DNA from 4 places in the Mesorhizobium sp. LNJC405B00 genome. Region 1 is predicted to be linked to each of the others. Evidence: predicted binding sites of a transcription regulator. Region 1 holds the regulator's gene; each other region holds the start of a gene.

Region 1 (2,202 bases):
CTGATCGCCAATCTGGCCGTGATGCCGATTGTTTCGTTGATCGTCATGCCTTTTGCCGTGCTCAGCGCACTGGCGATGCCGTTCGGCGCCGACGGGCCGTTCCTCTATGTGATGGGCAAGGGTCTGATGGCGATGATCGCTATATCGGCCTGGATTTCCGAGCGCTCGCCGGTCGACGCCGTCGGGCTGATCTCCATCCGCTCGGTGCTGTTGGTGGCGGTCGCCCTCGTCATCGCCACCATGGCCACCACCTGGCTCAGGTTGGCGGCCGTGCCTTTCGCGCTGGCCGGCCTGTTGACGGTGCCGCAGGTGCTTACGCCCGACGTGCTCATATCCGAGGATGCGCATCTGGTGGCCATGCCGATCGGTGGCGGCGAACTCGCCCTCAACCGCGAACGCTCCAACGAATTCACCACGGACAATTGGAAACGGGCGCTGCGGGCCAAAACCATTATCCCACCTGAGATTTTCGAGGCAACAGATACGCGGTTCGATCTCGATCCGCTCGATCTGCCGCCCGGCTCGCCCTTCTATTGCACCGGCGATCTCTGTATCGCCCGGCACCCTTCCGGAGCCATTGTAGCGCTTGCGAAAGACCGCAAGACGGCGCGGCCGGCCTGTGCCTTCGCGAGCCTGATCGTCATCGATGACGCCACCGCCTACAATCCGTGCCGCGACCCGCTGGTGCTGGTCGTGACGAAGAAACAGCTGGCCCGCGACGGCAGCGCCGCCGTCTTCTTCGATCCGCAATCGGCAGCTGCAGCGCCAACCATCCGCTTCGCCGTCGACAAGCCGTATCGCCCCTGGCACGAGCAACGCCGCTTCTCCCGCGAAGCGCGCGGCCTGCCGCCTTACAACCAGCGTGAAAAGTACAAACCCAAGCCGGCTCAGTAGCGCCGGATCAATCCGACAAGCTTGCCCTGCACCTTCACCCTGTCCGGTCCAAAAATGCGGGTCTCGTAGGCCGGGTTGGCGGCTTCCAGGGCGATCGAGGCGCCCTTGCGGCGGAAGCGTTTCAGGGTCGCTTCCTCATCGTCGACCAACGCCACCACGATCTCGCCGGGGCTGGCTGTGTCGGCATTGCGGATGATGACCGTGTCGCCATCGAAAATGCCGGCCTCGATCATCGAATCGCCCTTGACCTCGAGCGCGTAGTGTTCGCCGCCCATGATCATATCGGGCGGCACCGAGATCGAATGGGTCTGATGCTGGATGGCGTCGATCGGCACGCCGGCGGCGATGCGTCCCATAACCGGGATTGAAATCGCGGAAACGGCATCGTCATTGCCGGCCGACATCGAACGCGACGGCGAGCCCGGCTTGATCTGGCGGCCGAGACCGCCTTGGCCCAACGCGCCTTGTCCTTGGCCGCCTTGCCCTTGGCCGGTTTGACCAAGACTGCCCTGAATGACGCTCGGCGAAAACTTCCTCGCCGCATTGAGGCCTGGTGCGATCGAGTCGGGCAGCCGCAGCACTTCCAGCGCGCGCGCCCGGTTCGGCAGCCGGCGAATGAAACCGCGCTCCTCAAGCGCCGTGATCAGGCGGTGGATGCCGGACTTGGAGGCGAGGTCGAGCGCTTCCTTCATCTCGTCGAAGGACGGCGGGATTCCGCTCTCCTTCAGGCGTTCATGGATGAACATCAGAAGCTCATGTTGTTTGCGCGTCAGCATCGCGGCCCCCAAGGGTTCTGAAACCAGAATCAGAAAAAACAAACCCAGAACAAACACTATCTGTTCCAGTTGTGTTCCGCAACCTTTTAAAGTTTAATGAATGTGTTGACGTTTTGTTCAGCGTAACGTTCGGCGCTGCGAGCGCCGCTCGTAGTCGTTGGCCGGCAACGGGGTGAAACGAAGACAAAGTGCCCTGCGTCGTCGGCTACGATCGCCGCTTCCTTTTCGGACGGGGCTGCGCAGCATCCGCGCCGGGTTCACTCTGGGCATAGACCTGCAGCGTGTAGCCGATGTGAGCGGTCATCAGAGTTTTCGCACGTTCGACGTCGCGATCGAGGGCCGCTTCCATCAGGGCGGTATGGTGTTCGATCGCCACGGCGTCGCGCAGGGCCGCCACGGCCTTCCGGTGGCCATCCGTGCGGCCGGCGGCGGCGCGCAGCGTCGGGGCCAGACCCAGAAAGCGGTGATGGCGATGCAATTGGTCGGAAATCGTCGCATTGAAGCGCAGCAGCCAGCTGGATGTCGCGGCACT
Region 2 (2,202 bases), on a different contig from region 1:
GGTCGGAATACGCACCGCAATGCGGCGGAGCAGGCTGCCGTTGCGGGCAATGGCTTCCAGGCTGGGGGCGCCGGATTTGTCAGGGGACGAAAGGTTCATCGGGGTCCTCAGATATGAACGGCAGCAACGACGACGCGGCGCTTGCTTACCGCTCCGGCACTACCCAAACCCCGATATCCCGCATCAACGGAATGCTAATCCCGCGTCAGCTTTTGTGCAATGCACAATAGCTTTTTGCGGCGAAAAAGAGGGATGGTGCTGCGACCGTGCCAATGCGGATGAGACGCCGACGCTGCCCCTCATCCGCCCTTCGGGCACCCTTCTCCCTGGGAACGGGAAAAGGGAGAAACATCACTTCTTCGGCGCCAGCCAGATTTCGGCGTCGAGCCGCCTGGTGGCGAGACCGCGCGCAAGGGCTTCGGCGCTGTGCGCGTTCTTCGACAGGGCAGCGGCCTGGCGCTTGCTGATGACCAGCCCTTCGGCCAGCGCCCGGTTGCCCGAAAACACCCGTGACAGGAACGGCGTGCGGCTGCCGCGCGCACGGGAAAAGCGCGCCGGCATGGTTTGCCGCGCCGTGTGAGCGACAACGTCGTCGATCCAGCCCTCCGCCAGCCTTGCGCCGGGTTCCAGAAACAGCAGCCAGTCACCCTTCGCCTGCCTGATTCCCGCGGCAATGCCGCCGGCCACGAAGTGGCAGCCGGCATGATCGGCAACCCGATGCGTCTGGTCGGTCGAGCCGGTGTCGCAGACGATGACATCGCGCACCACGCCCTCGACCGCGCCGCCGATCAACGAGGCGAGCGTGCGGGCAAGGCCTTCTTCGTCATCCCGGGTTTCGATGAGAACGCTGAACATTTTTAGCCGAATAGCGGAAAGCCCGGCGCAGCGCCAGTTGTGCATGGCCCAACGAAAAAGTTCTTGCTTTGTTCTCATCAGCGAAATAGGATTATTTTCATGAACAGAGCGATTCGACAGCCAGCCGACAGTCCTTGGGAAAGGGCCAAAATGGAACATATCGTGCGTGCGGACATTGCTGCTTTCGGAGCAGGGCGAGCCGAGATGGCCAATGCGATGATCGAACAGAGCGGCATGCGCGTCCGTCCGGATCGCAACCGCGGCCGTTCCGCCGGCATCAACCCGTCCGGCCGGTTCGAGCCGGTCAGCCGGCATGTGTTCGACGACGGCTGGAATTCGCTGGAGGAATTGCCGCCGTTCAAGACCGAAGTGCAGGTCGAGAAGCCGCGCACCATCATCACCCGCAACGAATCGCCCGACATTTCCTTCGACCGCTCGATCAACCCCTATCGCGGCTGCGAGCATGGCTGCGTCTATTGTTTCGCCCGGCCGACGCATTCCTTCATGGGCCTGTCGCCGGGGCTGGATTTCGAAGCGAAGCTGTTTGCCAAGCCGGATGCGGCGCGGCTGCTCGACAAGGAACTGTCGAAGGATGGCTATCAGCCGCGCACCATCGCGATCGGCACCAACACCGATCCCTACCAGCCGATCGAGAAACAATACCGGATTATGCGCGAGATCCTCGAAGTGCTGGAGGCGCGCGGCCATCCGGTCGGCATCGTCACCAAATCCCATCTGGTGACGCGCGACATCGACGTCTTGTCGCGCATGGCCGAACGGGGCTTGGCCAAGGTGGCGCTGTCGGTGACGACGATGGACCGCATGCTGGCGCGCACCATGGAGCCGCGCGCGTCGACGCCGACCAAGCGGCTTGAGGCAATCCGGCAGCTTTCCGATGCCGGCATCCCGGCCTCTGTCATGGTGGCGCCGATCATTCCCGGCCTGACCGACCAGGAGATGGAGCGCATCCTCGATTCGGCACACGCCGCAGGCGCCCGCGAGGCCGGCTATGTAATCCTGCGCCTGCCGCTCGAGGTGGCGCCGATCTTCAAGGACTGGCTGCTGCGCCATTATCCCGACCGCTACCGGCACGTGATGTCGCTGATCCGTTCGATGCGCGACGGCAAGGACTATGATTCGGAATGGGGCAAGCGGATGAAAGGCGCCGGCCCCTATGCCTGGCAGATCGGCCGGCGCTTCGAGATCACGGCCAAGCGGCTCGGCCTCAACGCCGAGCGGCGCACGCTCCGAACCGACCAGTTTGTCGCCGCCGCCAAGGCGACCGAGCAGCTGATGCTGCTCTGAGAGTAGCGCTTGCCCTGCCCTCGTGGCTGTCAGGCGACCCAA
Region 3 (2,202 bases), on a different contig from region 1:
CATGCTCAACATCGGCGCCATTGCCGAACTCGGCCGCGACCCGGCCTCGCGCCTAGCTTGTTTCGTGGCCGGAACGAACGATCTGGTCAAGGAAACCGGCATTCTGGCGACGCCTGATCGGCGCTACCTCGTGCCTTGGCTGATGCAGATGGTGCTGGCGGCGCGGGCCGGCGGCATCGACATGCTCGACGGCGTCTCCAACGATTTTCGCGACCTCGACGCGTTTGCGCGCGAATGCACGGAAGCCGCTGCCATGGGGTTCGATGGCAAGACGCTGATCCACCCCGCCCAGATCGAAACCGCCAACCGAGCCTTTGCGCCCGCGCCCGAAGCCTTGGCCCAGGCGCGCGCGGTGAAGGATGCCTTCGCCTTGCCGGAAAATGCCGGCAAGGGCGTGATTGCTTTGAACGGCAGGATGGTCGAGCGGCTGCACCTGGCGCAGGCCGAGAAATTGCTGGCGAAGGCCGCCGCCATCGGCGCATGATCCGCCCCGAAAAGACGAACTCACGACAGGATCTGATCCATGAGACTTTACCGCTTTTTGTCCGCCCCCGACGATTCAACCTTCTGCCACAAGGTGACCGCGGCGCTGAACAAGGGCTGGCACCTGTACGGCTCGCCGACCTACGCCTACGACAAGAAGACCAAATCGATGCGCTGCGGCCAGGCGGTGGTGAAGGATATCGACGGCCAGGAATACGGGCCGGATACCAAGCTGAGCGACTGGTAGGCTTTGCCAGGCACGGACGCAGGCTGTGTCGAGATTCAGGTCAGGCCGAGCCGAGAACAGTGGTTTCCGAGAACCGGAGCGGAGCGTACTTAAAGTACGCGAGCACCGGAAGCGCAGGAAGCTGCCGTTCGCAGGCCGGCTTCACCTGAATATCGGCGCAGCCTCACTCCGCCGCCTCTTCGATTTTCTCCATATCATCATCCGACAGGCCGAAATGGTGGCCGATCTCGTGGATCAGCACGTGGGTGACGATGTCGCCCAGCGTCTCTTCGTTTTCGGCCCAATAGTCGAGGATGGCGCGGCGGTAGAGGGTGATGCGGTTCGGGCCTTCGCCGGTCTGCGGGTTCCAGCGCTCGGCGATGCCGCGGCCCTCGAACAGGCCAAGCAGATCAAACGGTGTCTCCAGCGACAGATCGTCCATGATCTCGTCGGTCGGGAATTCGGCGATCATGATGACGATCTCGCCGGTCAGCTTGCGGAAATCGTCGGGCAGATGCGCGTAAGCCTCCAGCGCCAGAAACTCCATCTCCTCGATCGAGGGCGAGAGTTCGTCGTGCCAGGTGCGGGTCTTGTAGATGCGGGCCATGCTTTGTCCTTTGATCCCGGCATATAGGCTTTCCCTCCGGACTCGGCAAATGGACGGGTACCTGGCCAATGACTGTTTCTTTGCACCGAATGACTGCGACCAAAGCCTAAGGTTGGCTCGCTACCTTTGATCAAGGAATAAATTCCTTCTGACTCCGCTTGACTCTTCCGGCACCCTCTGGAATCTATAGGAACATAACAGGAACAATTGTGAGAGAAATTGACCGTCATGGCGACATCAGCCGTGGCGCGGGAGACTGTTTTTGCCCTGCGCCGCCAGATCGCGAAGATCGAGGGAACGCTGCCCGAGCGCCTGGCCGCGCCGGCTGGCGAGGGGCTGCGCGCGGGTCCTGGCGGCGGTCTCGACGCCGCGCCTGAACCCGATGCCGATGTCACCATCATCCGGCGCGGGCTTGCCGTGGCTTCGCCGGATGCTTTCCTGGCCACCGGCGTCGAGCGCCTCGATGCGGCGCTGAGCGGCGGCCTTCCGAAAGCCGCCTTGAGCGAAATCCATGGCCTTGAGACCCGCAATGCCGGGGCCGTCGCCGGTTTTGTGCTGTCGCTTGTCAGCCTGATCCTCAAGGGCCAGCCCTTGCCCGTGCTGTGGATCGGCACATCGGAGATTTTTCGCGAGGCCGGCTTTCCCTATGCCAGGGGATTGCAGGGCATGTTCGGTCTCGCACCGGAGCAATTGCTGTTTTCCGAGGCGCCGAAACTCACCGATGCGCTGTGGGTAGCCGAGGAGGCCGCGAAGATGACGGCGCTCGCCGCAATCATCCTCGAAATCCGTGGCAGCCCGCAGCGGCTCGACCTCACCGCGACGCGCCGGCTGCACGCGCGCGCCCAAAACGCCGGCCGGCCGGTGTTCCTGCTGCGCCAGGCCGGCG
Region 4 (2,202 bases), on a different contig from region 1:
CGGTGTCATGATGGTCTCCGATCCGGAGATCCGCGCGTCCGCTTGGACGTCGCGCTCCGGCAATGGCAATTGGCCGCCCTCATGCCATTTCCTGCGCGTCGGGCACAAGAGCCAGTGCCTCAGTGAAGGTCGCAATCGTGAAGGCCGGAACCGCGTCGGCGCTTTCAATGGCCAGCGTGGCGGCGGCAACGCCCTCGCGCAATGCCTGGCGCAGGGGCAGGCCGCGCAGCAGGGCAGCGATGGTGGCGCCGGCCAGCGCGTCGCCGGCGCCGGTGACGTCGGCGACTTTTCTCGGCGCCGGCGGCAGGATAGAGAAGGCGCCGGCTTCGTCGAATCCCAGCACCGGGCCATCGCCCGCCGTCACCACGCCACTGGTGAGGCCGCTGCAGCGCAGTCCGTCGATGGTCTCGCGCTCGGTGGCATTGGCATCGACGCCGGCCAGCACCATGGCCTCGCGCCGGTTCATGAAGACCTGCGCGAGCTCCTTCAGCACCGGTATCATCCGCACCACCTTGGCCGGCGAAATGGCAATGGCGAACACCGGCTTGCCGGCGGCGAGCCCCACCAGCCGCTCCAGCGCCGTTGATGGCAGATTGGCGTCGCAGAGCACCGCATCGGCCTCGGCGACCACCTCGCGCACCTTGGAGCGGCGGATCTGCTTGGGGAACGCCAAATCGTAGAGCGCCATGTCGGCAAAGCCGGTGATCAGCTCACCGTCGCGATCGATCAGCGCCGTGTAGCTCGGCGTCGTGCGGTCGAGGAAAACCGCCGACAGGTCGGCAATGCCGGAGTCGGCGATGGCGCGCGCAACCGTCTCGGCCGAGGCATCGCCGCCGCGCACCGACAAAAGCGAGGCCGAGACGCCGCGCCGCACCAGGCTGCGCAGCGCGTTGAATACGCCGCCGCCGACATCCTCGCGCATCGTGCCGGGGTTGGACGCCGCGGGCACGTACGTGCCCGACACCTGGCCGCGGCGATCGATATGGGCGCCGCCCACCGCCAGTATCTTTGCTGATTTCACCATGCCGGCGATATGACCTTTGTTATTCGAGCCGCACAAGCGCTACGCTGTGCGGCGGAGCTTCGCAGGCAAGCCGGCGATTCGGCCGATCGAAACAGCCGGCGCGTCTGGCCCAATGGTGGATACATCCGGAAACGAAACCATGAGACAAAAAAAGAACAAATCCGGATAAAGATTGCTTTTCAGATATTTGACCCCTCTTGCCAAACGAGAACAAAAGTAGTACAAAATGGGCAGGGATTACGGATTGTCCGGCCTTCATTGACGACCAAGGGGTGATGTATCATGGCTCAGAATTCTTTGCGGCTTGTAGAGGACAAAGCGGTGGACAAATCAAAGGCTCTGGACGCGGCGCTGTCGCAAATCGAGCGCGCCTTCGGCAAGGGCTCGATCATGCGGCTTGGCGCCAACGAGCAGGTCGTCGAGATCGAAACCGTGCCGACCGGATCGCTGGGCCTCGACATCGCGCTTGGCGTCGGCGGCCTGCCGCGCGGCCGCATCGTCGAGATCTACGGGCCGGAAAGCTCGGGCAAGACGACATTGGCGCTGCACACAGTTGCCGAAGCCCAGAAGAAAGGCGGTATCTGCGCCTTCGTCGATGCCGAGCACGCACTCGATCCGGTCTATGCCCGCAAGCTCGGCGTCGATCTGGAAAACCTCTTGATCTCGCAGCCGGACACCGGCGAGCAGGCGCTGGAAATATGCGACACGCTGGTGCGTTCAGGCGCCATCGACGTGCTGGTCGTCGATTCGGTGGCGGCGCTGACGCCGCGCGCCGAAATCGAAGGCGAGATGGGCGATTCTCTGCCCGGTCTCCAGGCGCGTCTGATGAGCCAGGCGCTGCGCAAGCTGACCGCCTCGATCTCGCGCTCCAACACCATGGTCATCTTCATCAACCAGATCCGCATGAAGATCGGCGTCATGTTCGGTTCGCCCGAAACCACGACCGGCGGCAACGCGCTGAAATTCTACGCTTCGGTGCGCCTCGACATCCGCCGCATCGGCTCGGTCAAGGACCGCGACGAGGTCGTCGGCAACCAGACCCGGGTCAAGGTGGTCAAGAACAAGCTGGCGCCGCCCTTCAAGGTGGTCGAGTTCGACATCATGTATGGCGAGGGCGTCTCCAAGACCGGCGAACTGGTCGACCTCGGCGTCAAGGCCGGCGTGGTCGAGAAGTCGGG

What was found. The regulator LexA, encoded in region 1, represses DNA repair genes until DNA is damaged. The targets are predictions, from matches to a motif close to TGTTCNNNNTGTGTTCNG.
Region 2: a site for LexA is predicted at 914-931, ahead of X756_RS156190 (PA0069 family radical SAM protein). Genes of this name have one in related genera too.
Region 3: a site for LexA is predicted at 1,505-1,522, ahead of X756_RS148875 (metallopeptidase family protein). Genes of this name have one in related genera too.
Region 4: a site for LexA is predicted at 1,231-1,248, ahead of recA (recombinase RecA). Genes of this name have one in related genera too.

Annotation. Positions count from the first base shown of each region.
Region 1 is NZ_AYWC01000007.1:191,541-193,742, reverse strand. It holds partial or broken gene X756_RS01000000165600 (ComEC/Rec2 family competence protein) at 1-894, shown strand, start outside; gene lexA (transcriptional repressor LexA) at 888-1,670, opposite strand; gene X756_RS150390 (GntR family transcriptional regulator) at 1,876-2,202, opposite strand, start outside.
Region 2 is NZ_AYWC01000003.1:563,775-565,976, reverse strand. It holds gene X756_RS156180 (hypothetical protein) at 1-99, opposite strand, end outside; gene X756_RS156185 (glycosyltransferase) at 352-855, opposite strand; gene X756_RS156190 (PA0069 family radical SAM protein) at 1,006-2,160, shown strand.
Region 3 is NZ_AYWC01000008.1:182,094-184,295, forward strand. It holds gene X756_RS148885 (CoA ester lyase) at 1-484, shown strand, start outside; gene X756_RS148880 (DUF1737 domain-containing protein) at 524-730, shown strand; gene X756_RS148875 (metallopeptidase family protein) at 894-1,316, opposite strand; gene X756_RS1000000169935 (hypothetical protein) at 1,545-2,202, shown strand, end outside.
Region 4 is NZ_AYWC01000016.1:2,434-4,635, forward strand. It holds gene X756_RS141515 (pseudouridine-5'-phosphate glycosidase) at 1-9, opposite strand, end outside; gene X756_RS141510 (carbohydrate kinase family protein) at 80-1,024, opposite strand; gene recA (recombinase RecA) at 1,307-2,202, shown strand, end outside.